Regions from separate parts of the Streptomyces sp. NBC_01241 genome, predicted to be linked through region 3. Evidence: predicted binding sites of a transcription regulator. Region 3 holds the regulator's gene; each other region holds the start of a gene.

Region 1 (7,631 bases), 2.5 Mb from region 3:
GCGCCGACGTCGAACACCGCGCCCGGCCCGCCGCCGGACTTCCGGGCGGTCCGGGATTTCCGGGCGGTCCCGGGCAGAAAGCGGGCCCCGAGCGGCCGGCCGGTCAGGGCCGCGCACCCGCCGGGCCCTATGAGAACGCGAAGTTCGGCCCGGCCGTACGGGCGGCCCTCGCCAAGAAATGGCGGCTGGACCGGCCACCCCTGATCGCACCCCCGCCGCCCGCCGTCAAACCGCACATCACCACCCGGGAGGGCTTCGAGGTGAAGGGCGGCGACGACTCGCTGCCGCCGGTCTTCACCACCGTCCCGACCAAGGACCGGGTCGTCTTCCTGACGATGGACGACGGGTCCGAGAAGGACCCCGAACTGCTCCAGATGATGGACGAACTGGACATCCCGTACAGCGCCTTCCTCACCGACGACGAGGTGCGTGACAACTACGGGTACTTCGGGGAGGCGCAGCGGCTGGGCGTCGGCCTCAACAACCACACGCTCAGCCACCCGTACCTTCCCGGGCTCTCGTACAGCGAGCAGAAGCGCGAGATCTGCGACCAGCAGGCCACCATCGAGAAGCAGTACGGGAAGCGGCCCGTCCTCTTCCGTCCGCCGTACGGCAACTACAACGGGGACACGCTCCGGATCGCCAAGTCCTGCGGCGTCAAGGCCGTGCCGCTCTGGAACGCGGAGGCGTTCCCGGACCACATGGAGTGGCGCGAGGGGGACCAGGACCTGCGTCCCGGCGACATCATCCTCACGCATTTCCGGGGCCGGGGGGCGTGGGGTGCCGATATGGCGGACCTGGTTCGCGCGGTCATGAAGACCATCACGGATCAGGGGTACGCCGTGGCCCGGCTGGAGGATTACGTATGAGAAGGGCGTACCGGCTGCTCGCCGGCCTGCTGGCAGCCGGTGCGCTCCTGACCACCACCGCCGGGTGCGCGCAGTCGGTCGCCCCGATCGAACGGCTGGGCCGCAAGGCCGCACAGAAGGTGACCCACCCGGGGCCGAGCCCCACAGCGGGCCCGCAGACGCATCCGCACGGCGACCGGGGTGATCGCAGCGGCCGCAGTGACCGCCGGGACCGTGGCGGTCATGGCGGTCACGGGGCGTCAGGGGCGCTGGTCGTCATCGCCTGCCCTCAGCCGCCGGAGTCCAGGCACGCGTGGTTGTCGCCGCCGCTGAGGCACTGGTGGCCGGACCGGCCGGGATCGTCCGAAGGCGTGGAGGCCGGCGCCGGGTGCGAGCGGCGGTAGTCCTCGTGCCCGACCTGCACCGCCGCCACGCACAGCAGGAGCACGACCGGGATCTGGAGCGCCCCCGCCCAGGGCCAGTTCTCGCGGATCAGCACCACGGCGATCAGCGCGACCGCCGCCGCGATCCCGCCGAAGACGAGGACGGGCGTCCAGTCCATCGGCGGCGGGTCCGTCGTCTCCGAAGCACCGGGGTCCCACCGGGACCGGGACAGGGTCAGGGAGTGGGCGGCGGCCGCGCAGATCAGCCCCTCCAGGAGCACCAGCAGCAGACCCAGCACCACATCGAGACAGCCGTTCACGGCGCGCGAGCCGCGCCGGGGCCGCGAGTCCCGTGAATCCGAATGCCGGTACGGAGATTCGGTCATGTTCACACAGTCGTACGGAACGCCGTGGTCCGTACGGCCGTTGTCCCAGTGTTGTCCGGACTGTTGTCCGGACGGTACCCCGGTCGCTGCCCCGGCCGGCGCGCGGTGCTGGGCCGGAGCAGGGCTCCGGTGGACGCCACGAGCGCGTGAATTGGCACTCCGCTTGACCGAGTGCTAATCGCGGTCATAGTCTCGGTGCTGGCACTCACCACTGGAGAGTGCCAGCAGTACTGTGCGACTGGCAGGTCCGGCACCCGCGACGACGGATCCACCTGGTCGCCACCCAAAGACTGTTACCCCGTGAGATCTCCGAAGGGGGAGACCGGATCGTGTCGACCGCCAGCACCAAGGTTGCGATCAAGCCGCTCGAGGACCGCATTGTGGTCCAGCCGCTCGACGCCGAGCAGACCACGGCCTCCGGCCTGGTCATTCCGGACACCGCCAAGGAGAAGCCCCAGGAGGGCGTCGTCCTGGCCGTGGGCCCGGGCCGCTTCGAGAACGGCGAGCGCCTTCCGCTCGACGTCAAGACCGGCGACGTCGTGCTCTACAGCAAGTACGGCGGCACCGAGGTGAAGTACAACGGCGAGGAGTACCTCGTCCTCTCGGCTCGTGACGTGCTCGCGATCATCGAGAAGTAATTCACCCACGTTTGCTTCTGTTCTGCGCCCCTGGCCCCCTGCGAACTAACCAGCCGGGTGGTCAGGGGCGCAGTTCGTTCGAGAGGAAAGCTCAGCTCCCATGGCGAAGATCCTGAAGTTCGACGAGGACGCCCGTCGCGCCCTTGAGCGCGGCGTCAACAAGCTTGCCGACACGGTCAAGGTGACGATCGGCCCCAAGGGCCGCAACGTCGTCATCGACAAGAAGTTCGGCGCACCCACCATCACCAACGACGGTGTCACCATCGCGCGCGAGGTCGAGCTCGACGACCCGTACGAGAACCTCGGTGCCCAGCTGGTGAAGGAGGTGGCGACCAAGACCAACGACGTCGCGGGTGACGGTACGACCACCGCCACCGTGCTGGCCCAGGCGCTCGTCCGCGAGGGTCTGCGCAACGTCGCCGCGGGTGCTTCCCCGGCCGCCCTGAAGAAGGGCATCGACGCCGCGGTCAAGGCCGTCTCCGACGAGCTCCTCGCGACCGCCCGTCCGATCGACGACAAGTCCGACATCGCCGCCGTGGCCGCGCTCTCCGCGCAGGACTCGCAGGTCGGCGAGCTCATCGCGGACGCGATGGACAAGGTCGGCAAGGACGGTGTCATCACCGTCGAGGAGTCCAACACCTTCGGTCTGGACCTCGAGTTCACCGAGGGCATGGCCTTCGACAAGGGTTACCTGTCCCCGTACATGGTGACCGACCAGGAGCGTATGGAGGCCGTCCTCGACGACCCGTACATCCTGATCCACCAGGGCAAGATCGGCGCGATCCAGGAGCTGCTCCCGCTGCTGGAGAAGGTCATCCAGGCCGGTGGCTCCAAGCCGCTGCTGATCATCGCCGAGGACGTCGAGGGCGAGGCGCTGTCGACCCTGGTCGTCAACAAGATCCGTGGCACCTTCAACGCCGTCGCGGTGAAGGCCCCGGGCTTCGGTGACCGCCGCAAGGCCATGCTCGGCGACATCGCCACCCTCACCGGTGCGACCGTCATCGCCGAGGAGGTCGGCCTCAAGCTCGACCAGGCCGGTCTGGACGTGCTGGGCACCGCCCGCCGCGTCACCGTCTCCAAGGACGACACGACGATCGTGGACGGCGGCGGCGAGCCCGGCGACGTCAAGGGCCGGGTCAACCAGATCAAGGCCGAGATCGAGGCCACGGACTCCGACTGGGACCGCGAGAAGCTCCAGGAGCGCCTCGCGAAGCTGGCCGGCGGCGTGTGCGTGATCCGTGTCGGTGCCGCCACCGAGGTGGAGCTCAAGGAGAAGAAGCACCGTCTGGAGGACGCCATCTCCGCGACCCGCGCCGCGGTCGAGGAGGGCATCGTCTCCGGTGGTGGCTCCGCTCTGGTTCACGCCGTCAAGGTCCTGGAGGGCAACCTCGACAAGACCGGCGACGAGGCCACGGGTGTCGCGGTCGTGCGCCGCGCCGCCGTCGAGCCGCTGCGCTGGATCGCCGAGAACGCCGGTCTTGAGGGCTACGTCATCACCTCGAAGGTCGCCGAGCTCGACAAGGGCCAGGGCTTCAACGCCGCGACCGGCGAGTACGGCGACCTGGTGAAGGCCGGCGTCATCGACCCGGTCAAGGTCACCCGCTCCGCGCTGGAGAACGCCGCGTCCATCGCGTCGCTGCTGCTCACGACCGAGACGCTCGTCGTCGAGAAGCCGGCCGAGGAAGAGGCCGAGGCCGGTCACGGCGGCCACGGCCACTCGCACTGACGCACAGCTTCACGCAGCCACTGAGGCCCGGTACCCCGTCGCGGGGTACCGGGCCTCCGGCGTGTGCTGCCGGGGCGGCGGAGCGCCTCGGCGTGTCGGCCGGGTCACGCCGAGCGCGGCAGCGCTCCCGCCAGCACCGGAGCCGCGAACGGCAGGCCGGCCGCGTACCGTTCCAGCTCGTCCAGCGCCTCGTCGGCCATCCGGTGCAGCTCATTGCCCAGCGAACCCGCCACATGCGGAGTGAGCAGCACGTTCGGCAGCTCGTACAACGGTGAGTGCGCGGGCGGAAGTTCGGGCTCCGTCACATCCAGCACCGCGTGCAGCCGCCCGCTCGTCAGCTCGGGCAGCAGCGCGCCCTCGTCGATGAGCGAACCCCGCGCCGTGTTGATCAGGGTCGTCCCGGTCGCCATGGCCGACAACTGCGCCGCGCCGATCAGATGGTGCGTCTCGGGGAGCTGCGGCGCGTGCACCGAGACGACCGAGCTGCTCGCGCACAGCTCGTCGAGCGAGGTGAGCCGGACGCCGAGCCGCGCCGCCTCGGTGACGTCCACGTACGGGTCGTACAGCAGGACGTCCAGATCGAAGGGGCGCAGCAGCTCGATCACCCGGCGGCCGATGCGCGAGGCGCCGATGATGCCGACCGTGCGGCGGTAGTTGCCGGTGCCGTCGAACTCCGCGAGCCAGTCGTGCTCGGTGCGCAGCGCGCGGTAGCGGTCGGCGGAGTGCAGGACGCGCTTGTTCGCGAACAGGATCGCGGCGAGCGTGAATTCGGCGACCGGCAGCGCGTTGGCCCCGGCCGCCGAGGTGACGGCGATCCCGCGCTCCCAGCAGGCGTCGGTGATGTGGTGCTTCACGGAACCGGCCGCGTGCACCACGGCCCGCAGCCGGGGAGCGGCCGTCAGTACTTCGGCGCTGAGCGGCGTCGCGCCCCAGCAGGTGAACAGCACCTCGGCATCGGCGAGCGCGGCGGCCACCTCGGGCGTCGGGTCGGCCAGGTCGTGGGCGACGAGGTGCGGGTCGGTGCGGGTGAGGGTGGCGAGGCGGGTGCGGTGGCGGTCGGTGAGGAGGCGGGCGGCGATGCCGGGGCCCATCGCGAGCAGGGCGGCCGGCCGGTTGTCAGTGGCGTGGGGCATGGTGGAACTCGTACTCCTCAGGGCTCGCGGTGAGGTCACTTGACGCTACCGGCGGTCAGTCCGGCCTTCCAGTGCCGCTGCAGCGAGACGAAGGCGACGATCAGGGGGATGACGGCGAGGAGGGACCCGGTGACGACGAGTGGATAGAAGCTCGGCTCGCCGTGCGTGTTGGTGTTCCAGGAGTACAGACCGAGGCTCAGCGGGAAGAGCTTGCGGTCCGAGAGCATCACGAGAGGGAGGAAGAAGTTGTTCCAGATCGCGGTGAACTGGAAGAGGAAGACGGTCACGAAGCCCGGCATGACCATGCGCAGTCCGATGGACCAGAAGACGCGCAGCTCGCCGGCCCCGTCGATACGGGCGGCCTCCAGGGCCTCGTTCGGTATGTAGCCGGTGCTGAACACCCGGGCGAGATACACGCCGAACGGGTTGACGAGCACCGGGATCAGCACGGACCAGTAGGTGTTGACCAGGCCGGTCTTGGAGGCCAGGAGATACATCGGCAGGGCGAGCGCCGTGGTGGGGACGAGCACACCCATCAGCACGAGGCCGAACAGCTTCTCCTTGCCCCGGAATTCGTACTTGTCGAAGGCGTATCCCGCGGCGACGCAGATCAGCGAGCAGACGATCGCCCCGCCGCCCGCGTACATGAGGCTGTTGACGTACCAGCGGAAGTAGATGCCGTCGCCGTAGGAGGCCAGGTTCGACAGGTTCTCGCCGAGGTTGAAGCCCTCGAAGGAGAAGGCATTGCCCGCGAGCAGACCGCCGGTGTCCTTCGTGGCGGCGGTGACCAGCCAGACGAGGGGGAAGAGCATGTAGACGACGGCGAGCAGGAGAAAGCCGTTGACGGCGGTCTTCGACATCCAGCGGCTGCGGGAGGCGGGGGAGTTCATGCTTTCTTGCCCTTCCGGCCGGTGAAGCGGGTGACGACGAAGGACAGCAGCGCGGCCGTGAGCGCCAGCAGGATGGAGGCGGCCGCGGCGAGACCGTAGTCGTTGCGTTCGAAGGCCGCGGTGTACGCGTACATGTTCGGCGTCCAGGTGGAGGAGACGGCGGAACCGGTCCCCTTGTTGAGGATCAGCGGCTCGGTGAACAGCTGGAGCGAGCCGATGACCGTGAACAGCGCGACCATCACGACGGAGGCGCGGATCAGCGGAACCTTGATGCTGAGCGCGATGCGCCAGGCACCGGCCCCGTCGACCGTCGCCGCTTCGAGCACGGAGCGGTCGATCGCCTGCAACGCGGCGTAGAAGATCACCATGTTGTAGCCGAGCCATTCCCACAGGGCGATGTTGACGATGGAGGGAAGGGCGCCTTCGGGGGAGAAGAAGTCGAAGCCGATCCCGCCGGACTCCATGGCGCTGACCACCGGGCTGAGCTGGGGCGTGTAGAGGTATACCCAGATCAGCGCGGCGATGATGCCGGGCACGGCGTGCGGCAGGAAGAGCGCGAGCTGGAAGAACCGGCGGGCGCGGGCCAGCGTGGAGTCCAGCAGCAGGGCGAGGGCGAGGGCCCCGATGAGCAGCAGCGGAATGTAGAACAGGCAGTATCCGAGGAGTACGCCGAAGCCCTCGCGGAACGCCCGGTCGCCCAGGGCCGCCGTGTAGTTGTCGAGTCCGCTGAAGACGGTCTCGGTGCCGCCGAAGCCCAGGCCGGACTGTTTCTCGGTGAACAGGCTGAGCCAGACCGCGTATCCGATCGGCAGCACCATGACCGCGGTGAACAGTACGAAGAAGGGCCCCAGCAGGATGGCGGCGGCTCTGGTCGTCCGGGCGCGCTTCATCAGTCTGCGTCCTCGACCTTCAGACCGCGCTTCTTCAGCTCGGCGACCGTGGCGTCGTGCCCGGCCTTCACGGCGTCCTTGATGGTGGTGCCGCCGCTCGCGACCTTGCCGAACTGGTCCTTCATGGTGGTGTTCGTGGTGCCGGTCGTCGGGCCCCAGTTCCAGTTCTGGCCGATGGACGCGGCGGCGCCCTCGAACACCTGGTAGATGTCCTCGCCGCTGTAGAAGCCGGCGTCGAAGGACTTCTTCGCCACCGGGCGCAGGGCCGCCGCGGCCGGGAAGGCGCTCGAAGTGCCGGACTCGATGCGGGCCTTGATGCCTTCCTCGGTGGTCGACATCCAGGTGGCGAACTCGACCGCGGCCTCGGCCTTCTTGCTGGTCTTGGTCACCGCGAAGGTGGAGCCGCCGAGCATGCCGCTGGCCGGCTTGCCGTCCCAGTTGGGCATCGGGGCGACGGCCCACTTGCCGCTCTGCTCGGGCAGCGTGGCCTTGAGGACGCCCGCGCCCCAGGCGGCGCCGAGGTAGCCGACGGTGCCGCCGTTCTTGAGGGAGTTGGTCCACTCGGGGCTGAACGAGGCGTTGGCGCGGATCAGATCGTCGTCGAGCAGACCCTGCCAGTAGTCGGCGACCTTGTTGGTGGCCGCGTCGGCCGTGCTGACCTTCCAGGTGTCGCCCTCGGGCTTGTACCACTGGGCGCCGGCCTGCCAGGACATCGCCTGGAACGTGGTCGGGTCGTC
Region 2 (7,631 bases), 810 kb from region 3:
ACCCCGGTCCGCGGATCGATCACCGAACCCGCCGCGTTCACCACGACGAGCGCGCCCACCGTGATCCCGGACGCCAGCCGCACGCTTGCCGTGCCGACCCCGCCCTTGAGCTGCCCGGCGACCGCCCCCGTACCGGCGCCGACATTCCCCTCGGAGACCGGCGCCCCGGTTTCCGTACCCGCCGCGTCCACCACCGCCGCGCGACCGGTCGACGCGTCCGGGCGGGCCCGCCAGTCGCCGCCCCGCCCCAGGTCGAAGACGCACGCGGCCGGAACGACCGGCACCACCTGCGCGGGGTCGGGCCCGACCCGCACCCCGCGACCCTGTTCCTCCAGCCAGGCCATCACGCCGGACGCAGCGTCCAGGCCGTACGCGCTGCCGCCCGTCAGGACGACCGCATCGATGCGCTGCACCAGATTGCGCGGATCGAGCGCGTCCGTCTCCCGGGTGCCGGGGCCGCCACCGCGTACGTCGACGGCCGCGATCGCGCCGCCCTCGGGGGCGAGGACGACGGTGGTGCCGCTCAGCGCGCCCGCGCCCGGCACCTGCGCATGGCCGACGCGCAGCCCGGCCACATCGGTGAGCGCGTCGAGCGGCCCGGCGGACGGCGGCGGCGTGTGCTGCACGGCGGAGAGGCCGGTCGGCTCGTGCGGTTCTTGCGTCATCACGTGCTCCTCACAGGTTTCACCACGGGCAGCTCACCACTCGCCGTCCGCGGGGGCGCCGCACCATATCTGTGTGCTCACCCCGCCACCGCGGGCCGCCGGGACGGCAGTACCCCCACGGCCACGGTCGCCGCAGCCATCAGGCCGGCCGCGAACACGGCCCACTCCCTGGCGAACGTACCGGCCAGGATCGCCAGCGCGGCCACGGGGAGGGGCAGTTGCTCCGCGAGATCGCGCTTGAAGTGGCGGGCGTGCAGCGCCCACACCGTCAGCAGGAAGAGCACGGAGGGCACGGTCACCGCGGCGGCGGCCACCGTCGTTGGGACCCACGGCCTCCTCCACCGCGAGCTCGAGGCCCGAGCCGATCGCGGCCGCGGAGCCGAAGATCAGGAAGTGTCCGTATCTCCAGATGAACACCGACGATCCGCTGCACCGCGTGGTCACGTTCGTGCAGATCACCGGTGTGCTCGTCCTCGTCGCCGGGGTGCCGCGCGCCTTCGACGCGGGCGGCTGGACGGTTGCACCGTCTGGGTCACCGCGCTCCATGCCCGGCGCATGTTCAAGGCCGGCCAGGAGAGCGAACGCTCCTCGAAACTGACGGCCTGGCTGGTCCTGGCCATGACCGTCGTCATCGGACAGCTCCGGGGCCCGACCGTCATCGTCGACGCGTGGATGGAGGGCGACACCGGCACGGCCTGGTGGGGCGCCGGTTTCCTCTGTCCGCCGTTCCTCGTCGTCCTCGGGCTGTGGCTGCCCGCCCCCGAAGGACCGCTGACCGTCGACGTTCCTCTGACTGTCGACGTTCCTCTGATCACAGACGTCCGGCTGACGGCCGCCGCGCCGCGGGCCGTCGCCGTACCCTGGATGCATGAGCACCGCCCCCGCCCCCGGCTCGCGCGATTCGAAGCCGTCCCAGCCGGAACAGTCGAAACCCGAACCGGCTCTGATCTTCGACGATCCGCTGGACCAGCAGTCCGCGGACGATACGGACCGAGGGTGGGGCGAGCGGGCCCCGGCCGGCGGCAGCGCCGCCGATTTGGCACGCTTCCTCGACGAGAAGCCGCCCCACCACATCTGAGCCCCCGCTCCGTGGTGGTCCGACGACGCTGCTGTCGGTCCTCCCGCGCACCGAGCCCCGCAGGGTCCTGATGCTGACTGTCCCTCAGTACGCATCAGCACAGGGTCACCGCGAGCCTGGCGGAGATGCCGGCACCGGCCAGCGATGCGGCCGTGCCCCGCGGTACGGACAGCACGATCAACGCACCGTCCTCCGCGGAACCTTCGGCCGGGGCCTGCGGTACGTCCACCACTCGCGCGCCCTTCGCCAGCACCCGGGCGTCGGATCCGGTTCTCTCGGCGGCGATGACATCGACGCGGTCGCCCGGCCGTAACAGCCGCACCGTCCCCGCATCCGCGATCCGGACCGGTGCGGACACCAACGGAGCCGTCCCCCGCGCCCGCTCCGCCGCCGCCCGGGCCGCACCCCCTGCCTCTGCACCCGAACCATGCCCGGAATCGCCGCCCCCGCCGCTCCCGCCCAGCCCCGTCGCGGCCAGCGCCGCAGCAGTCAGGGCCAGTCCGGCGGCCATGGTGTGGCGTTGCCGCCACAGTGCCCGCCGCAATCGGTGCCCACCGCCTCCGCGCACCCGCAACGGTTCGAACGCGGGCACGCCACACGGCGGGGGAGCAGATGCCGGAGGCCCTGGAGCCATCGTCGGAGCGGACCGCCCGGAGCGTGACGGGAACGGCGGGAACGGCGGGGACGGCGGGGACTGCCGGAACGGCGGGGAGGAGTGGGGTGTCTGTGACGACGGGAACATGGTCAGCACCACCTGGCGTGAGGAGTTTCGGACGAACAGCCCTCACGATCCACCGTCCGCGAGTTTCCCGCCGAAGCCTGTGGACAGCCCCGGTGTTGTGGATAACTCCGTCACCCGGCCACCTCCTGGTCGCCCCCGGCCCCCGGCCCCTGGCCGTCCCGACCGCCCTGGCCGCCCCGACTGTCCCGGCTGCCCCGGCTAAGGAAGCTCGATCCCCGTCTCCAGCCCGTCCAGCGCACGCGAGCACGGGCAGTCGCGGTCCGCCTCGGCGGGCAGCGCGGCCACCACGCCGAAGAGCACGGCGCGCAGCCGGTCCACATTGGCCGCGAACACCTTCAGTACATCGCCGTGCGAGACGCCCTCCCCGGCCTCCGCCCCGGCGTCCAGGTCCGTCACCAGCGTCATCGTCGTGTAGCAGAGGCCCAGTTCACGGGCGAGGATTGCCTCCGGGTGCCCCGTCATCCCGACCACCGACCAGCCCATCGCCGCATGCCAGCGCGACTCCGCCCGGGTCGAGAAGCGCGGCCCCTCGACGACCACCAGCGTCCCGCCGTCCACCGGCTCCCAGCGCTTCGCGCGAGCCGCCGTCAGCGCCGCCCTGCGTCCCTCGGGGCAGTACGGGTCGGCGAAGCCCAGATGCAGGACATTCGGCTCCGCGCCATCGGCCCGGATCTCTCCGTCGTAGAACGTCTGCGTACGAGCCTTGGTGCGGTCCACCATCTGGTCGGGTACGAGCAGCGTGCCCGGTCCGTACTCCGGACGCAGTCCGCCCACCGCGCACGGGCCGAGTACCTGTCGTACGCCGACGGAACGCAGCGCCCACATGTTGGCCCGGTAGTTGATGCGGTGCGGCGGCAGATGGTGCCCGCGTCCGTGGCGGGGAAGGAAGGCGACCCGGCGGCCGCCGACCTCGCCCAGGAAGAGGGAGTCGCTCGGCTGTCCGTACGGGGTGTCCACACGCAGCTCCGTGACGTCCTCCAGGAAGGAGTACAGGCCCGAGCCGCCGATGACACCGATCTCTGCATTCGCCATGCGATCACAGTAGCGGCGCGGAAATACGCCGGGGACCCCGCCGAACGGATCGGCGGGGTCCCCGGGGAAGCGCGGTGCGGGTCAGGCGGCCGACGTACCACTCGTCGAGGACGAAGAGGACGAAGAGGATGAAGAAGAAGACGTCGAAGTCGAAGAAGAGGACGACGACGAAGACGCGGCAGCCGAGGAGGAGGCGGACGACTTCGCGTCCGACCCCGTCGACGACGAATCGGAACCGGTCGCCTTCGCCGAGGACGACGCCGGCGCGCTGCTCGACGAGGAGCCACGGCTGTCGTTCCGGTAGAAACCGGAACCCTTGAAGACAATGCCGACCGCCGAGAACACCTTCTTCAGGCGTCCTTCGCAACTCGGGCACACGGTCAGGGCATCATCGGTGAACTTCTGCACCGCCTCGAGGCCCTCGCCGCATTCGGTGCACTGGTACTGATAGGTCGGCACTTGTCTTCCTCCTGGCACTCTCACTCGATGAGTGCTAACAGTCGTCCATGGTAACTGCTGCGGGCCGCTGTTTGCAGTAACGTCTGTCACCTGCCCGGTGGGCAGCGGTCAGGGTTCGGCCGTCGTGAGGGCCGTCGGCCCGGGTGAGAAGGCTGCCACATCATGCGGCGCCCGAGCCCGCAGGAGTCCGCATGAGTCACACCGGCGCATTGCGCCGACTCCGCGGTTCCAGTCGTTCCAGCGGCTACCGCGGGTCCCATGGGATTCGAGTGATTCGAGCACAGGAATCGTCATTCTCCGGCCGTGACAGCATCGCGGCGAACCGCACCTCGCGCGGCCGTGACGGTCGCGCGGGCCGGTGCCAGCCTTGAACGCAGCGCGACGAGTACGACCAGTGCGAGTACGGTCCCGACCAGTGGCACGACGAAACCGGTGCTCGCGCCGTGGGCGTCCGCGAGCCGTCCGGCGACCGTCACCGCGGCCGCCTGGCCGAGAGCGATCGAGCCCGTCAGCCAGGTGAACGCCTCGGTCCGGGCGGAGTCCGGAACCAGCGCCTCCACCAGCGTGTAGCCGCTGATCAGGGCCGGGGCGATGGACAGCCCGACCAGCAGTCCGAGCCCGGCCAGCAGCGGCACGGAGTGCACCGCCCACAGTCCGGACGCGGTCAGGGTCAACGCCGCGTACCCGACGATCAGCCGCCGCCGCGGCCCGATCTTCCAGGCGATGGCACCACAGGCGATCCCGGCCAGCATGTTGCCGGCCGCGAAGACCCCGTACAGCAGGCCGTTCGCCCCCGGTCGGCCGATCTCCTCGGCGAAGGCGGTCAGCGAGACCTGCATGCCGCCGAAGACCGCGCCGATCCCCAGGAAGGCCACCGCGAGCACCCGGACACCCGGTACGGACAGTGCGGACGCGTGCCGCCGGGAGGTGCCGGGCGTGGTGTTGCGCACCGCGGGCTGGGTGCGGCGCTGCGCAGCGAAGAGCAGTCCGCCGACCAGGGTCAGCCCGGCCTCCGTGATCAGGCCTGCCGCCGGGTGCACCCCCGTGCACAGCGCGGTGGCGAGCACCGGGCCGATGACGAAGGTGAACTCGTCCGTCACCGATTCGAACGCGGCCGCGGTGGACAGCAACGGTGAAGCCTCGCGGCCCGGTGCCGCGCCCAGCAGGGCCGCCCAGCGGGCCCGGACCATCGGCCCGACCTGCGGAACCGACGCACCGGTCGGCACGGCAGCCGCGAACAGCGCCCACAGGGGCGCGTCCGCCAGCGCGAGCGCCGTCAGTGCCGACACGGACGCCGCGTGCACCAGGACACCGGGCAGCAGCACGGCGCGTTGGCCGAAACGGTCGGCGAGCTTACCGGTCTGCGGCGCGAACAGGGCCATGGAGACACCGGTCATGGCGGCGACGGAGCCCGCGCTGCCGTACGAGCCGGTGGTGTGCTGAACCAGGAGCACGATGCCGATCGTCAGCATCGCGAAGGGCTGCCGTGCGGCGAAGCCCGGAAGGAGAAACGTCCACGCACCGGGGGTGCGCAGCAACTGCCCGTAACCGGGGCGGTCGGAGACCGTGGATGCCACGGTCCATGCCTTTCTGCCGCCTGGTGGCAGAGCTCCCGGAGCCGGCCGGCACGGGTGGTGCGGGCACGTACGGGTGCTGCCGAGAGCTGTCCTCTTCGCGCGGAACTGCGGTAGATGCCGGGCGCTCAGCAGAGGCGGAGGACGCCACGACCGCCATACGGTCGCGCCAGCTCTGCATCAGGCAGAGTTGGTCGTTCGAGTTGGTCGTTCGAGTTGGTCGTTCGAGTGGGGTGTTTGTGTGGAGCGTTCGCGTGGGGGTGTTCGGGTTGGCCGTCGGGCCGACCGGCCCCGTCCGTAGTAAGGGCCGAACAGGCCTCCTTGATGATACAGGCGGACGCCCCCGCACACCTCTGATTGTGCAGTGGGCCTCCGCCCCCGCCTCGGATCGCCCCGCCTCGGATCGCCCCGCCTCGGATCGGCAGCACATGGGCCCTTGACCCGCGGCCACCTTCACCCCCGGTGACGTAGGAGCATCACAGGACGCAGGAGTCTCAGGTGACGCAGGAATCTCACCGGTGCGCTTTCGGTCCGTCGGTCTTCCCGCGCTTCGTCACGGTCTTCAGCGCGTGCGCCACATCCTGTGCCACATGATTTCCGGCGAGGCTTTCGCCGCCCGTGCCGGTCGTCCCCAGCCAGCCCGCGAGCTTGCCGCCCTCGCCGACCGCGCGCAGCCGCTCCTCCGCGGCGTCGCGCACCGGGTCGGTGGTGACCACCAGCAGTTCGTCGCCGTGCCGCAGTGCGGTCGACGGCGCCGGTACGAAGCTCTTCCCGTCCCGTACGACCAGCGTGACCGCGGCTCCGGCGGGCAACCGCAGCTCCCCGACCTCCACGCCGTGCATCTTTGACTTCCCGGGGATCGCCACCGACAGCAGATGGCCGCGCAACCGCTCCAGCGGCGCCGATTCGATGCCCAGGTCGGAGGCCTCGGCCGGATCCTCGGCGATCTTCAGGGCCTTCGCCAGCCAGGGCAGGGTCGGTCCCTGGATGACGGTGTAGACGACGACGAGCACGAAGACGATGTTGAAGACCCGGGTGGAGCCCTCGATCCCGGACACCATCGGAATGGTCGCCAGGATGATGGGTACGGCGCCGCGCAGCCCCGCCCAGGACATGAGCGCCTTCTCCTGCCACGGCAGCCGGAACGGCGCCAGCGAGATGAAGACCTCCAGCGGCCGTGCGACCACGGTCAGGACCAGTCCCACGATGACCGCGGGCCAGAAGTCGGCGTACAGATCGTGCGGCGTGACCAGAAGTCCGAGCAGCACGAACATGCCGATCTGGGCCAGCCAGCCGAGCCCGTCGGCGAATCCGCGGGTGGCGGGCCAGTGCGGCAGCTTGGCGTTGCCGAGGATCACCGCGGCCAGGTAGACGGCGAGGAAGCCACTGCCATGGGCCATGGCGCCCGCCGCGTACGCGGACACCGCGATCGCCATCACGGCGATCGGGTACAGGCCGGACGCGGGCAACGCGACATGGCGCAGTCCGAACGAGCCGAGCCAGCCGACGGCGAGACCGACGGCCGCGCCGATCGCGAGTTCCAGGGCTATCTCGCCGACCAGTACGTACCAGCTGTCCACCGATCCCTTGGCCGAGAAGGCCACCACCAGGATCACCACAGGGGCGTCGTTGAAGCCGGACTCGGCCTCCAGTACACCCGTGATGCGGGCGGGCAGCGGCACCTTGCGCAGGACGGAGAAGACCGCGGCGGCGTCCGTCGACGAGACGACCGCGCCGATGATCAGTGACTGCCGCCAGTCCAGGCCGACCAGGTAATGGGCTCCGGCCGCGGTGACGCCGACACTCACCGCGACGCCGACGATCGAGAGCATCGCCGCGGCCGGCAGCGCGGGCTTGATCTCTTTCCACTTCGTGCCCAGGCCGCCCTCGGCGAGGATCACGACCAGTGCGGCGTAGCCGATCACCTGGGTCAGTTCGGCGTTGTTGAACGTGACGTCGAAGATGCCGTCCTGCCCTATGGCGATCCCGATGCCCAGGTACAGGAGCAGGCTGGGGAGCCCGCTGCGGGACGAGATGCGGACCGCCGCCACCGCGACGAGCAGGACGAGTGAGCAGACGAG
Region 3 (7,631 bases):
GAGCTTCGACCTGGCACCGGGCGACAGTCTGCTGTGCGTCACGGACGGCGTGACGGAGCGGCGCTCCGGGGCGCTGATGTTCGATGACGGGGACGGTCTGGCCCGTGCGCTGGCCGACTGCGCCGGGCTGTCGGCGGACGGGATCGCGGACCGCATCAAGCGGGCTGTGCACGAATTCGCCGAGCGGCCGCCCGACGACGATCTGGCGCTGCTGGTGCTGCAGGCGGGGTGAGGCCAGGAGGCCGGGGACGGGCGCCCGGCCTCACCCGGCCCGCGTCCGACGACGGACGGGCGGCCTTCGTGATCATGGACGTGTCCCGGGGTTCCCCGGCGGCGAGCGACAATGGGCGGTATGCCTTCCGTACTGCCCGATGGTGAACCCGTACCCGACGACGGGGCGCTGCCCCGCCATGCCCTGGAAGGCGCCGCCGACCGGCCGCTCGGCTTCTACCTGCATGTGCCCTACTGCGCGACCCGCTGCGGCTACTGCGACTTCAACACCTACACCGCCACCGAGCTGCGCGGCTCCGGCGGTGCGCTGGCCTCCCGGGACAACTACGCCGCCCATCTGATCGGCGAGGTCCGCCAGGCCCGCAAGATCCTCGGCGACGATCCGCGTCCGGTCCGTACGGTCTTCGTCGGCGGCGGCACGCCGACGCTGCTGGCCGCCGGGGACCTGGTACGGATGCTGGGCGCGATCCGTGCGGAGTTCGGGCTCGCGGACGATGCCGAGATCACCACCGAGGCCAACCCGGAATCCGTCGATCCGGCGTATCTGGCCGAGCTGCGCGAGGGCGGCTTCAACCGGGTCTCGTTCGGGATGCAGAGCGCGCGGCAGCACGTGCTGAAGATCCTGGACCGCACGCACACGCCGGGCCGGCCCGAGGCATGTGTCGCCGAGGCGCGGGAGGCGGGCTTCGAGCACGTCAACCTCGATCTGATCTACGGAACGCCCGGGGAGTCCGACGACGACTGGCGGGCCTCGCTGGACGCGGCGATCGGGGCGGGGCCGGACCACGTGTCGGCGTACGCGCTGATCGTCGAGGAGGGCACGCAGCTGGCCCGGCGGATCCGGCGCGGCGAGATCCCGATGACCGATGACGACGCCCACGCGGACCGGTACCTGATCGCGGACGAGGCGATGGCCGCGGCGGGCTTCTCCTGGTACGAGGTGTCGAACTGGTCCCGCACGCCCGAGGGACGGTGCCTGCACAACGAGCTGTACTGGCGGGGCGCCGACTGGTGGGGTGCCGGTCCCGGGGCGCACAGCCATGTCGGCGGGGTGCGCTGGTGGAACGTGAAGCATCCGGGGGCGTACGCGCAGGCGCTGGCCGAGGGGCGGTCGCCGGGGGCCGGGCGCGAGATCCTCTCCGCGGAGGACCGGCGGGTCGAGCGGATCCTGCTGGAGCTGCGGCTCGTGGACGGATGCCCGTTGTCGCTGCTGGCACCGGCGGGGCTGGCCGCGGCGGGCCGGGCGGTGGCGGACGGGCTGCTGGAGCCGGCGCCGTACGGGGAGGGGCGGGCGGTACTCACGTTGCGGGGACGGCTGTTGGCGGACGCGGTGGTGCGGGACCTGGTCGACTGAGGGGGCGGGCAGGCGGGGGCGCGGGTGCCCCCGCGCCCCCGCTCCTCAAACGCCGGAGGGGCTTGTGTCCGGCGCCGTCACGAAGTCGATCAGGTGTTCCACGGAGCCCAGCAGGGCCGGCTCCAGATCCCGGTACGAGCGCACCGTGGACAGGATCCGCTGCCAGGCCGCGCCCGTGTTCTCCTCCCAGCCCAGCGCGCGGCACACGCCCGTCTTCCAGTCCTGGCCGCGCGGGATCACCGGCCAGGCGTCGATCCCCACGGACGACGGCTTCACCGCCTCCCATACGTCGATGTAGGGATGGCCGACCACCAGCACGTTCGCGTCCGAGATCTGGTCCGCGATCCGGGACTCCTTGGAGCCGGGAACCAGGTGGTCGACCAGGACGCCCAGCCTGGCGTCCGGGCCGGGGGAGAATTCGCGCACGACAGCCGGGAGGTCGTCGATGCCCTCCAGGTATTCGACGACCACGCCCTCGACCCGCAGATCGTCGCCCCAGACCCGCTCGACCAGCTCCGCGTCGTGGCGGCCCTCCACATAGATCCGGCCCGCCCGCGCGACCCGGGCGCGCGCCCCGGGGACCGCGACCGAGCCCGAGGCCGTGCGCGCCGGGCGCACGGGCGCGGTGGCCGACGGCCGTACGAGCGTGACCACCCGGCCCTCCAGCAGGAAGCCGCGCGGTTCCATTGGGAACACCCGGTGCTTGCCGAAACGGTCCTCCAGGGTCACCGTCGGACCCTGGGCCGTCTTCTCGCAGCGGATCACCGCACCGCAGAATCCGGTGGAGACCTCCTCCACGACCAGATCGGGCTCGGCGGGGACCTCGGGAACGGGGGCGGACCTCTTCCACGGCGGGGTCAGGTCCGGCTGGTAACTGCGCATCGGAAGACGATAGGACGGGAACCGGTCACGACACGCCGAAGAGGGCGGCCAGCCGGTCCCGCTGCCCCCTGACGAACGCCGCGTCCACCACCGCCCCGTGCCCCGGCACGTACACCGCGTCCTCGCCCCCGAGTTCCAGCAGCCGGTCCAGCGCGGCCGGCCAGCGCGACGGGACCGCGTCCCGGCCCGCCTGCGGTTCGCCGGACTCCTCGACCAGGTCCCCGCAGAGCACCACCGTGGGGGAGCCGGGCACGAGCACGGCCAGGTCGTGGCCGCTGTGGGCGGGGCCCACGTTCGCCAGCAGCACCTGGCGGCCGCCCCCCAGATCGAGCGTCCACTCACCGCACACCTCGTGGTGCGGCGCCACCACGACACCGGTGGCCTCCGCCGCGTCGTGCTCGGACACCCCGTGGCGTACCGCGGAGGCGTACAGGGCGTCCGCCCCGGACGTCAGCAGGCCCGCCATGCCGACCGCCCCGTACACCTGGGCGCCGGAGAACGCCGCGGTGCCCAGCACATGGTCGAAATGAGGGTGGCTGAGTGCGATATGCGTCACCTTGCGGCCGAGCAGGGCCTGTGCCTGAGCCCGTACTTCGGCGCCTTCGCGGAGTGTCGATCCGGTGTCGTAGAGCAGCACTCCCTCCTCTCCGGCCACCAGTGCGACGGTCGCATCCCATCCGGGAAGGCGCCGACGGCCCATTCCGTGACCGAGTCGCTCCCAGCCGAACTCTTCCCAAGAGACATACATACAGCGACGCTATCGGCAACGACCTGCGCGGTCTCTCGGGGTAGCGTGCCGGTCGCCCTTGCTAGGCCCCCACTCGGCCGCCGTACACTGGCCGGGGGGTCGCTGGCACTCGCGACGACAGAGTGCCAGGCGGATTCCTGGGAATGAACCAGGAACGGCCCGAGAACCACGAGGAACACAGCTGGAGGTGTGCGCGATGCTCAGCGAACGCAGACTCGAAGTGCTGCGCGCCATCGTCCAGGACTATGTCGGCACCGAGGAGCCCGTGGGTTCCAAGGCGCTCACCGAGCGGCACAAGCTGGGGGTCTCCCCGGCCACCGTCCGCAACGACATGGCGGTGCTGGAGGACGAGGGCTTCATCGCCCAGCCCCACACCAGTGCGGGACGCATCCCGACGGACAAGGGCTACCGGCTCTTCGTCGACAAGCTCGCGGGCGTCAAGCCCCTCTCGTCGCCGGAACGCCGTGCCATTCACAACTTCCTCGACGGCGCGGTCGACCTCGACGACGTCGTGGGCCGTACCGTACGGCTGCTCGCGCAGCTGACCCGGCAGGTCGCCATCGTGCAGTACCCCTCGCTGACCCGGTCCACGGTGCGGCATGTGGAGCTGCTGTCGCTGGCGTCCGCCCGGCTGATGCTCGTGCTGATCACGGACACCGGCCGGGTCGAACAGCGCATGATCGACTGTCCCGCCCCGTTCGGTGAGACGTCGCTCGCCGATCTGCGGGCCCGGCTCAACAGCCGGGTCGTCGGGCGCCGCTTCGCGGATGTCCCGCAACTGGTGCAGGATCTGCCGGACTCATTCGAGAGCGAGGACCGGGGAACGGTCTCCACCGTGCTCTCCACCCTGCTCGAAACCCTCGTCGAGGAGACGGAGGAGCGGCTGATGATCGGCGGCACCTCCAACCTCACCCGCTTCGGGCACGACTTCCCTGTGATGATCCGGCCGGTGCTGGAGGCACTGGAGGAGCAGGTCGTGCTGCTGAAGCTGCTCGGCGAGGCCAAGGACTCGGGCATGACCGTACGAATCGGGCACGAGAACGCCCACGAGGGGCTCAACTCCACGTCCGTCGTCGCGGTCGGCTACGGTTCGGGCGACGAAGCAGTCGCCAAACTCGGCGTGGTCGGACCGACCCGCATGGACTACCCCGGAACGATGGGAGCGGTACGCGCAGTGGCACGTTACGTCGGACAGATCCTGGCGGAGTCGTAAGTGGCCACGGACTACTACGCCGTACTCGGCGTGCGCCGCGACGCATCTCAGGACGAGATCAAGAAGGCATTCCGGCGGCTCGCTCGCGAGCTGCATCCGGATGTGAACCCCGATCCGAAGACCCAGGAGCGGTTCAAGGAGATCAACGCCGCCTACGAGGTGTTGTCGGACGCGCAGAAGAAGCAGGTCTACGACCTCGGCGGCGACCCGCTGTCCGCCTCCGGCGGCGGTGGCGCCGGTGGATTCGGACAGGGTGGCTTCGGCAACTTCTCCGACATCATGGACGCGTTCTTCGGTACGTCGTCGCAGCGCGGGCCCCGTTCGCGCACCCGGCGCGGCCAGGACGCGATGATCCGGCTGGAGATCGATCTCGCCGAGGCCGCGTTCGGCACCACGAAGGACATCCAGGTCGACACGGCGGTTGTCTGTGCGACCTGCAACGGCGAGGGCGCCGCTCCCGGCACCTCCGCCCAGACCTGTGACATGTGCCGCGGCCGCGGTGAGGTCTCCCAGGTCACCCGGTCCTTCCTCGGCCAGGTCATGACCTCGCGGCCCTGCCCGCAGTGTCAGGGCTTCGGTACGGTCGTGCCGACGCCGTGCCCGGAGTGCGCCGGCGACGGCCGCATCCGGTCCAGGCGCACGCTCACCGTGAAGATCCCCGCCGGTGTCGACAACGGCACCCGCATCCAACTCGCGGGCGAGGGCGAGGTCGGCCCCGGCGGCGGCCCGGCCGGCGACCTGTACGTGGAGATCCACGAGCTGCCGCACTCGGTGTTCCAGCGCCGCGGCGACGATCTGCACTGCACGGTCACCATCCCGATGACGGCGGGCGCGCTCGGCACCAAGGTGCCGCTGGAGACGCTCGACGGCCTGGAGGAGGTCGACATCCGGCCCGGCACGCAGTCGGGCCAGTCGGTCCCGCTGCACGGCCGCGGCATCACGCATCTGCGGGGCGGCGGGCGCGGCGATCTCATCGTGCACGTCGAGGTCATGACCCCGACGAAGCTGGACCCGGAGCAGGAGCGACTGCTGCGGGACTTCGCGAAGCTGCGCGGCGAGGAGCGGCCCACCGGCCAGTTCCAGCCCGGGCAGCAGGGGCTGTTCTCCCGCCTGAAGGACGCCTTCAACGGCCGCTGACGGTCCCTGGGGATCGCCCGCGCGCCCGTCCTGCGTACGGTCCCTGAACGCCGTCCCTGAACGCCGGACGGGCTCGCTTGCCGAGCCGTCCGGCGTTCGAGGATAGATTTAAGGACAAAGAGGACCCGGGGCTGGGCACGCCGAGGTGAGCGGGACGTGACACGATGCGGTCATGTCATCCGTGTTGACCGATCTCTGCCGGTATCCGATCGTGCAGGCCCCGATGGCAGGGGGTGTCTCCTGTCCGGAGCTCGTCGCGGCCGTCGCCGAAGCGGGCGGTCTTGGTTTCCTCGCCGCCGGGTACAAGACGGCGGACGGCATGTACCACGAGATCAAGCAGCTGCGCGGGCTGACCGGTCAGCCCTTCGGCGTCAATCTCTTCATGCCGCAGCCCGCACTCGCCGATCCGAGCGCCGTCGAGGTGTACCGGCACCAACTCGCCGGTGAGGCCACCTGGTACGAGACGCCGCTCGGCGATCCGGACTCCGGCGGCGACGACAACTACGACGCCAAACTCGCGATCCTCCTGGAGGACCCGGTCCCGGCCGTCTCGTTCACCTTCGGCTGCCCGACCCGGGACACCCTCGACGCGTTCGCCGGGGTCGGCACGTACACCGTCGTGACGGTCACCACGCCCGAGGAGGCCCAGGCCGCCCAGTGGGCGGGCGCCGACGCGGTCTGCGTGCAGGGCATAGAGGCGGGCGGCCACCAGTCCACCCATCGCGACGACCCGCAGACCGACGGCACCGGGATCGGGGTCCTCTCCCTGGTGGCCCAGGTCCGCGAGACCGTACAGGTGCCGATCATCGCCGCCGGCGGGCTGATGCGCGGCTCCCAGATCACGGCGGTGCTCGCCGCGGGCGCGGCGGCGGCGCAGCTCGGCACGGCATTCCTCGTCTGCCCCGAGTCCGGGGCGAATCCGCTGCACAAACAGGCGCTGACCAACCCGCTGTTCGTACGGACCGCCCTGACCCGGGCCTTCTCCGGCCGCCCGGCCCGCGGCCTGGTCAACCGCTTCATGCGCGAGCACGGCCCGTACGCCCCCGCCGCCTACCCGCAGGTCCACTACCTGACCGCCGGTCTGCGCAAGGCGGCGGCCAAGGCCGGCGACGCCCAGGGCATGGCGCTGTGGGCGGGCCAGGGGCACCGGCTGGCCCGCGAGCTGCCCGCCGGCCGGCTGATCGAACTGCTCGTCGAGGAACTGGACGCCGCACGGACGGCCGTGAACACAGGGAGTACGCAGTGACCGCACCGGTCTTCGTCGTCGAACAGGTCCCGGGCGGGCCCGAGTTCGTCCTGGAAGGATCCGAGGGGCGGCACGCCGTATCGGTCAAGCGGCTGCGCGCCGGCGAGGACGTCGTACTGACGGATGGCCACGGCCGGTGGACGCAAGGGGTCGTCAGGGCCGCCGAGGGCAAGGACCGGCTCGTGGTCATGGACCTGGTGGAGGTCCGCGAGGAGCCGCGGCCCACGCCCCGTATCACCGTCGTCCAGGCCCTGCCCAAGGGTGACCGCGGCGAGCTCGCGGTCGAGACGATGACGGAGACCGGTGTCGACGCGATCGTGCCCTGGCAGGCCTCGCGCTGCATCACGCAGTGGAAGGGCGACCGTGGACTCAAGTCCCTCGCGAAATGGCGCAACACCGCCCGGGAGGCCGGTAAGCAGTCGCGCCGGGTGCGGTTTCCCGAGGTGGCGGACGCGATGACGACCAAGCAGGTTGCCGCGCTGCTGGCCACGGCGGACTTCGCCGCCGCCCTGCACGAGGACCGGGGACACGACAGCGAGCCGCTGGCCACCGTCCAACTCCCCACCCAGGGCGAGATCGTGCTGGTCGTCGGCCCCGAGGGTGGTGTGTCGCCGGACGAACTGGCGGTCTTCGCCGGGGCGGGCGCCCGCACCTGCCGGCTCGGAATGTCCGTCCTGCGCACCTCGACGGCGGGCACGGCGGCGACGGCACTGCTGCTGGGGCGCACCGGCCGCTGGTCGTAAGCCCTCTCTCGCGCTCCGGCGCCAACTCCGGTATGGCCGCAAGCCGTCTACCATTTCGTGGGGGAACGGTGAGAAGC
Region 4 (7,631 bases), 2.1 Mb from region 3:
CCGAACAGGTCGGTCCTAGCCGAGCCGCTCCAGGACCCACTGGGGCCCACCGTTGGGGAGAAGGACGACGCGCCGGCCCTCCGGCGTCAGGGAGCCGAGCTCCCCCCGGCCGAGGGCGATGTTGACCGGCTCTTCATCGGCCGCGCCCTGGATCGACCACTGGTCGGGCTGCTTGCCGCACTGGTCCACCCACACGGCCGGCGGGAAGATCCGGATCGGTGAGAGCGCCAGGCAGCGGTTCTCCCGGTTCACCTCGACGATCTGGGCCAGGCCGTCGCCCTGGTTGCGGATCTCCCACACGGTACGGGGGCTGCAGGGCTCGACGTGACCGCCGAGCGGGCCTTCGCCACCGGCCAGACACTGGCCGGAGCGCAGGTCACGGATCAAGTACGCGCCGTCGGCGGCGTCCGCGGCCTGGGCGGGGGTCGCCAGCGCCGCCACCGCGACGGCGGATGCGGCGAGGGACAGGATCGAACGAATACGCACGGGACTCCTCGTACGGGAGAGAAACATGGAGGACGGGCCCCGTCGGCGGCGGCCCGGAGCCTCCAAGATCACAAAGACGCGCGGAAGTTCGCACGCCTCGAAGGCCTGCGGCGCGGTTTTCCACTCCACCGGGGGCGGGCGCACGGCATCACGCACGGCGCACATGCACCACGCACGCGCGCCCCTGACGACCAGGCGAATTCCTCCGGAGCTCAAGCCGCGAAGTCCGAGCGCTCTTTCCGAGGAATGGGAGGTGGGCCACTTCCCACCCCCCTCAGCGAGTGCCGCGCCCCCGGCCACGCGGAGGCCCTGATCGGCGGTCGCTGCGGACCGTGCCGGGGCAACCCCGTCGACACCCCCACCGGCCCGGCCGGAGCCGTCCCGTCCACGGGCGTACGCAGCCGCATGAGCGAGGTCCGGGCCGCGATGACCCCGCGCTCCGCAAGGAGACAGGGCGGAGGTCCCCCAAGCTCACCGGGTGTCCGAAACCGGCCCCCACCTGGGAGTGGTTTGATCCACTTTCCCCATTCGGTCGCTACGTTCCGCGTTTCTCTTGACACGGAACGTAATCGGTCGACCCGAAGGGGAACGCACCATGTCCGAACCGACCCACGAGCAAATCGTCGCGGCGCTTCACAGCGCGTCCGCCATCACCCTGGCCCCCGGCCCCCGCCTGGAAGCCGAGCCGCACGGCGCGCTCCCGTTGCCGCCGAGCACCGTGTGGGACCTGCCGGGCGGCACCGCATGGGTCTACTACGGCGAGGGGAACAAGGGCCTCGTACGGCCCGTGATCTTCGCCGACGGATTCAACACCGGGCCGAGCAGCCTGGACTTCTCCTGGGAAATCATGGAGTTCGGCGACTACGCGCTCATCAGCGAGCTGCGCCGCCGCGGACACGACGTCATCCTGCTCGGCTTCCACGAACGCAGTGCATCGATTCTGGACAATTCCGTCACCGCGCAGGCGGCGATCACGCAGGCCATCATGGAGCGGCAGGGCGACCCACCCCTGGCCGTCGGCGGGTTCAGCATGGGCGGGCTCGTCACCCGGCACGCGCTGGCCAAGATGGAGAGCCAGAGCATCGACCACCAGACCGCGCTGTACTTCTCGTACGACAGCCCACACCGCGGCGCCTGGATCCCGATCGCACTCCAGGCGTTCGGGCACTACATCCGCGATCTCGACAGCCGGTTCTCCGACCAGATCAACAGCCCGGCCGCGCGTCAGCTGCTGTGGCGGCACATCGCGAAGTGGGACGGGACGCCGGACCGGAGCGACGAGCGCGCCGCGTTCCTCGCGGAGATGGCGGCCCTCGGCGAATGGCCGCGGCGGCCGCGGCTGATCGGCGTCGCCAACGGCGTGGCCGACGGCACCGGCACCGACGTGCGGGCGGGCGAACTGGCCCTGGAGGGCAAGGGCCTGTCGGTCGTCGGCACAAAGATCTACACCCAGCCCCCCGGCGACGACGAACTCATCGCGAAGTTGCGGGTGGTGACGCTCAAGACCAACGAGGTGCATACGTCCGGACTCCCGTCGATCGACGGCGCACCCGGCGGCTCGCTGGAAGGCTTCGGCATCCTCGCCGACGTCTTCAACGCCCTCAACCCCATCCTCGGCTTCAAGACCGACGTCCGTATCCGCTCGCACTGCTTCGTGCCGGCCGTCAGCGCGGTCGACATCCGCGGTCTGGACACGGACGAGGAGCTGTACGCGGACATCTCCTCGCTCCCGGAGGAGGAGAGCGGGCTGGACGAGTTCAAGCTCGCGTCCCGCAACGAGGGACACACCCTCGTGACGGAGGAACTCAGCACCTGGCTCCTCGACCGGCTGCCGTAACGACCAACCACAACGGACCGCAACGGACCGGGGCGGACTGCGCCGGACGCCGGCGGAACGACATCGACCCCCGGGACCTGTCGGTCCCGGGGGTCGATGGGGAACAGCTGTACAGGAACTACCGATCCGTCAGGATCAGAAGTCCATGTCACCGCCCGGCATGCCGCCCGGAGCGGCCGCGGAGGCCTTCTCCGGCTTGTCGGCGATGACGGCCTCGGTGGTGAGGAACAGCGCGGCGATGGACGCGGCGTTCTGCAGGGCGGAGCGCGTGACCTTCGCCGGGTCGAGAATGCCCTCGGCGATCATGTCGACGTACTCGCCGGTCGCGGCGTTCAGACCGTGGCCGATCGGCAGGTTGCGCACCTTCTCGACGACGACGCCGCCCTCAAGACCACCGTTGACGGCGATCTGCTTGAGCGGGGCCTCCAGCGCCAGCTTGACGGCGTTGGCGCCGGTCGCCTCGTCACCCGAGAGCTCCAGCTTCTCGAAGACGGCCGAGGCCTGGAGCAGAGCCACGCCACCACCGGCGACGATGCCCTCCTCGACAGCGGCCTTGGCGTTGCGCACCGCGTCCTCGATGCGGTGCTTGCGCTCCTTGAGCTCGACCTCGGTCGCGGCACCGGCCTTGATGACGGCCACGCCGCCGGCCAGCTTCGCGAGGCGCTCCTGGAGCTTCTCGCGGTCGTAGTCCGAGTCGGAGTTCTCGATCTCGGCACGGATCTGGTTGACGCGACCCTGGACCTGGTCGGTGTCACCGGAGCCGTCGACGATCGTCGTCTCGTCCTTGGTGATGACGACCTTGCGGGCGCGGCCGAGCAGGTCGAGACCGGCGTTCTCCAGCTTGAGGCCGACCTCCTCGGAGATGACGGTGCCACCGGTGAGGATGGCGATGTCGCCGAGCATGGCCTTGCGGCGGTCACCGAAGCCCGGGGCCTTGACGGCGACGGACTTGAAGGTGCCACGGATCTTGTTGACGACCAGGGTCGACAGGGCCTCGCCCTCGACGTCCTCGGCGATGATCAGCAGCGGCTTGCCGGACTGCATGACCTTCTCCAGCAGCGGAAGGAGGTCCTTCACGTTGCTGACCTTGGAGTTCACGATCAGGATGTACGGGTCGTCGAGCGACGACTCCATGCGCTCCATGTCCGTGGCGAAGTACGCCGAGATGTAGCCCTTGTCGAAGCGCATGCCCTCGGTGAGTTCCAGCTCCAGACCGAAGGTCTGGGACTCCTCGACGGTGATGACGCCTTCCTTGCCGACCTTGTCCATGGCCTCGGCGATGAGCTCGCCGATCTGGGTGTCGGCGGCGGAGATGGAGGCGGTCGAAGCGATCTGCTCCTTGGTCTCCACGTCCTTGGCCTGCTCCAGGAGGGCGGCGGAGACGGCCTCGACGGCCTTCTCGATGCCCCGCTTGAGGGCCATCGGGTTGGCACCCGCGGCGACGTTGCGCAGGCCCTCGCGGACGAGAGCCTGGGCGAGAACGGTGGCGGTGGTCGTACCGTCGCCGGCGACGTCGTCCGTCTTCTTGGCGACCTCCTTGACCAGCTCCGCACCGATCTTCTCGTACGGGTCCTCCAGCTCGATCTCCTTGGCGATGGACACACCATCGTTGGTGATCGTGGGGGCGCCCCACTTCTTCTCAAGGACGACGTTGCGACCCTTGGGGCCAAGGGTGACCTTGACGGCGTCGGCGAGCTGGTTCATGCCGCGCTCGAGACCGCGCCGGGCCTCCTCGTCGAACGCGATGATCTTGGCCATGTGAAGTGGTCCTCCCGGACAGGGGTGGATTGCTCCGGACCGAGTGGCGCCCGCGACGGACGGCCTGCCTGACCGGTGGTTCCTTGCCCCACCGGACCTGCGGGCCTCACCGGCCCGGTCCAAGTTCTGTCACTCTCACCTGGAGAGTGCTAACGCCAATGATTAGCACTCGACCCCGGAGAGTGCAAGCGTCCGCCTCGGGATGTGGACAACGACGACCGCGCTCGGACAGCCCCGTACGCACGGACACACAGATGCGCGGCGCACGGACACGCGAACGCACGGAGGGCCCGTACCCCAGGGGTACGGGCCCTCCGTGCGTGAGTAGTGTCGTTGGCCGACCGCGTCCGAGCTCAGCCGACGGCGAGCTTGACCATGTCCGCCTGCGGCCCCTTCTGGCCCTGCGAGATCTCGAATTCAACTCGCTGACCCTCTTCGAGGGTGCGGTACCCGTCCATCTGGATCGCGCTGTAGTGGACGAAAACATCCGCACCACCGTCGACCGCGATGAAGCCGTACCCCTTCTCCGCGTTGAACCACTTGACGGTGCCCTGAGCCATGCCTAACTCCCCTATTACTGGCCCTTGCACAGGACCGCACTTCGCGGACCCGGGTCAGAACTCACCCTCCGACAGGAGAGGGTGCGTGCGCCGGAACGCGTCGACCGCGGCCGAATGTATCTGCCCAACTGCCCTCTGCAACAGGTCAATCGGACGAGAAATCTGGGCAGCACCGAACGCCCGAATATGAGGAATTCATGAGATTCCAGGGCAAGTCGGGCCGGGCAAAGGTGATTTATGGCGCAAGGAGATCGAGCACTTTGGCTACTTCTTGTCGCGACCCGGCGCATTCTCATATGCGGGCGGCACGGGCAACTGGGGGGGCTTCCCACACTGTACCGCGCTCAACCATGCAGAATTGCCCCCTCCGCTTCTCTCGCAGAGGGGGCAATTCCGGTGACACGGTGAAAGCCGGCCCGGGAGCCGGACGGGGGGTCAGCAGCCGCCCGCGACCGCCGGGATGATCGAGATTCCGGCGCCGTCCGGCGTGGCCGTCTCCAGGCCGCCCTCGAAGCGCACGTCGTCGTCGTTGACGTACACGTTCACGAAGCGGCGCAGCTTGCCCTGGTCGTCCAGGACGCGGGCGGCGATGCCCGGGTGGTTCTGCTCCAGGGACTGGATGACCTGGGAGAGGGTCGAGCCCTCGGCCGGGACCTCGGCCTGGCCGCCCGTGTAGGTGCGGAGGATGGTGGGGATGCGGACCTTGACGCTCATGGTGGGTGCCCTTCCTGGAGTCTCGGGTGGTCAGCTGGTGGCGAGTCCGGCGGCGCGGAACGCGTCCAGGCTCGGGCGGATCGTGGCGGTCGCCTGCGAGGTGGCGGCCACCGCGTCCAGGGTCTTGAGGCCGTCACCCGTGTTGAGGACGACGGTGGTCAGCGCCGGGTCGATCAGACCGGCCTCGATCAGCTTCTTCGTGACGCCGACCGTCACACCGCCCGCCGTCTCCGCGAAGATGCCCTCGGTGCGGGCGAGGAGCTTGATCGCGTCGACGACCTGCTCGTCGTTGACGTCCTCGACCGCGCCGCCGGTGCGGCGGGCGATGTCCAGGACGTACGGGCCGTCGGCCGGGTTGCCGATCGCCAGGGACTTGGCGATGGTGTTCGGCTTCTGGGGCCGTACGACGTCGTGACCGGCCTTGAAGGCGGTGGAGACCGGGGAGCAGCCCTCGGCCTGGGCGCCGAAGATCTTGTACGGCTTGTCCTCGACCAGGCCCAGCTTGATCAGCTCCTGGAGACCCTTGTCGATCTTCGTGAGCTGCGAGCCGGACGCGACCGGGATGACGATCTGGTCGGGCAGCTGCCAGCCGAGCTGCTCGCAGATCTCGTACGCCAGGGTCTTGGAGCCCTCGCCGTAGTAGGGGCGCAGGTTGACGTTGACGAAGCCCCAGCCCTCGCCGAGCGGGTCGCCGATGAGCTCCGAGCAGAAGCGGTTGACGTCGTCGTAGTTGCCCTCGATGCCGACCAGCTCACCGCCGTACACCGCGGCCATGACGACCTTGCCCTGCTCCAGGTCGTGCGGGATGAACACGCAGGAGCGGAAGCCGGCGCGGGCGGCGGCGGCGCCCACCGCACCGGCGAGGTTGCCGGTGGAGGAGCAGGACAGGGTGGTGAAACCGAAGGCGCGGGCGGCCTCGACGGCGATGGCGACGACACGGTCCTTGAAGGAGTGCGTCGGGTTGCCGGAGTCGTCCTTGACGTACAGACCGCCGGTCACGCCCAGTTCACGGGCGAGGTTGTCGGCCTTGACCAGCTTGGTGAAGCCGGGGTTGATGTTGGGCTTGTCCGCGACATTCGCGGGGACCGGCAGCAGCGGCGCGTAACGCCAGATGTTGTCGGGTCCGGCCTCGATGCGCTTCTTCAGCTCGTCGGGGGAGCCGCTCGGCAGGTCGTACGCCACTTCGAGCGGCCCGAAACAGGACGCGCAGGCGAAAATGGGACCGAGTTCGAAACGCTCACCGCACTCGCGGCAGGAAAGCGCCGCGGCGGGACCCAGGTCGACAACCTCGGCGGAAGAGTCGGTGCTTACTGCAACAGTCTGCGCAGCCATGGAGGCGAGGCCCTTTCTCCTCATCTTCCTCGCGGCGCATCTCGCCACGAGACGGAATTGGCACCTTCCCCACCTGACCTCGCGGTCGGCAGGAGGGTTGCCGGGACTTCAACGGGCCGTTCCCTCAGTCCCTCTGGATGAGCGCTATGGCACTGGATCTCCGATCCAGGCGTTTGTCTGCGGACCGACCCCGACATGCGAGGGCCGTCCGCGTTGTTCAAGACTGTAACCGAAGCACCGGACGGTTGAGAGAGTCGTCCGAACCGCGAGATGGATCACATACAGGGAGTATCGACCGTGCTGGAAGAGGTCGAAAGCTGGCTGGCCAGGCGTTCCTGGTCGGTCGCCGACCGCCCGCTGGACCGGCTCCTCGCTGCCAAGGAGCCGGGGCGCGGAAGCGTGAGCGTCGTGCTGCCCGCACTGAACGAGGAGGCGACGGTCGGCGCGATCGTCACGACGATCCGGCGCGAGCTGATGGAGAAGGTCCAGCTGGTCGACGAACTCGTGGTGATCGATTCCGGTTCCACGGACGCCACCGCGAAGGTGGCCCGGGAGGCCGGCGCGCGGGTGGTGCACCGGGACGACATACTGCCCCGGATACCCGCCGTGCCCGGCAAGGGCGAGGTGCTCTGGCGGTCGCTCCTGGTGACCGGCGGCGACATCGTCTGCTTCGTCGACGCCGACCTGAAGGAATTCTCGGCCGACTTCGTCTCCGGCATCGTCGGCCCGCTGCTGACCGATCCGGACGTCCGGTTCGTCAAGGCGATGTATGACCGCCCGCTCGGTGACACCGCAGGTCAGGGCGGTCGCGTCACCGAGCTGGTGGCCCGTCCGCTGCTCAATCTGCACTGGCCGCAGCTGGCCGGCTTCGTCCAGCCGCTGGGCGGCGAGTACGCCGTACGCCGCTCCCTCCTCGAACAGATGCCCTTCCCCGTCGGGTACGG

The links. The regulator HrcA, encoded in region 3, represses chaperone genes, less so after heat shock. The targets are predictions, from matches to a motif close to TTNGCACTCNGNNNNNCNGAGTGCNAA.
Region 1: groES (co-chaperone GroES) is a predicted target of HrcA. The motif match lies at 1,769-1,795, and genes of this name have one in related genera.
Region 2: OG306_RS15315 (FmdB family zinc ribbon protein) is a predicted target of HrcA. The motif match lies at 3,988-4,014, and genes of this name have one in related genera.
Region 4: groL (chaperonin GroEL) is a predicted target of HrcA. The motif match lies at 4,244-4,270, and genes of this name have one in related genera.

What each region holds. Positions count from the first base shown of each region.
Region 1 covers NZ_CP108494.1:5,176,225-5,183,855, forward strand. The annotation lists gene OG306_RS23280 (polysaccharide deacetylase family protein) at 1-869, shown strand, start outside; gene OG306_RS23285 (DUF6234 family protein) at 1,138-1,617, opposite strand; gene groES (co-chaperone GroES) at 1,947-2,255, shown strand; gene groL (chaperonin GroEL) at 2,356-3,981, shown strand; gene OG306_RS23300 (hydroxyacid dehydrogenase) at 4,086-5,114, opposite strand; gene OG306_RS23305 (carbohydrate ABC transporter permease) at 5,150-6,004, opposite strand; gene OG306_RS23310 (carbohydrate ABC transporter permease) at 6,001-6,894, opposite strand; gene OG306_RS23315 (ABC transporter substrate-binding protein) at 6,894-7,631, opposite strand, start outside.
Region 2 covers NZ_CP108494.1:3,488,544-3,496,174, reverse strand. The annotation lists gene OG306_RS15350 (P1 family peptidase) at 1-665, opposite strand, end outside; gene OG306_RS15345 (hypothetical protein) at 743-964, opposite strand; gene OG306_RS15340 (hypothetical protein) at 1,075-1,263, shown strand; partial or broken gene OG306_RS15335 (hypothetical protein) at 1,236-1,430, shown strand; gene OG306_RS15330 (hypothetical protein) at 1,534-1,743, shown strand; gene OG306_RS15325 (hypothetical protein) at 1,838-2,254, opposite strand; gene OG306_RS15320 (S-methyl-5'-thioadenosine phosphorylase) at 2,684-3,517, opposite strand; gene OG306_RS15315 (FmdB family zinc ribbon protein) at 3,599-3,976, opposite strand; gene OG306_RS15310 (MFS transporter) at 4,267-5,553, opposite strand; gene OG306_RS15305 (potassium/proton antiporter) at 6,063-7,601, opposite strand.
Region 3 covers NZ_CP108494.1:2,675,553-2,683,183, reverse strand. The annotation lists gene OG306_RS11730 (ATP-binding SpoIIE family protein phosphatase) at 1-232, shown strand, start outside; gene hemW (radical SAM family heme chaperone HemW) at 344-1,585, shown strand; gene OG306_RS11720 (DUF3097 domain-containing protein) at 1,631-2,467, opposite strand; gene OG306_RS11715 (MBL fold metallo-hydrolase) at 2,493-3,215, opposite strand; gene hrcA (heat-inducible transcriptional repressor HrcA) at 3,412-4,428, shown strand; gene dnaJ (molecular chaperone DnaJ) at 4,429-5,565, shown strand; gene OG306_RS11700 (nitronate monooxygenase) at 5,738-6,811, shown strand; gene OG306_RS11695 (16S rRNA (uracil(1498)-N(3))-methyltransferase) at 6,808-7,554, shown strand.
Region 4 covers NZ_CP108494.1:4,774,346-4,781,976, reverse strand. The annotation lists gene OG306_RS21325 (hypothetical protein) at 16-486, opposite strand; gene OG306_RS21320 (esterase/lipase family protein) at 1,082-2,323, shown strand; gene groL (chaperonin GroEL) at 2,459-4,081, opposite strand; gene OG306_RS21310 (cold-shock protein) at 4,435-4,641, opposite strand; gene OG306_RS21305 (MoaD/ThiS family protein) at 5,077-5,355, opposite strand; gene thrC (threonine synthase) at 5,386-6,687, opposite strand; SAM riboswitch class I at 6,705-6,831, opposite strand; gene OG306_RS21295 (glucosyl-3-phosphoglycerate synthase) at 6,985-7,631, shown strand, end outside.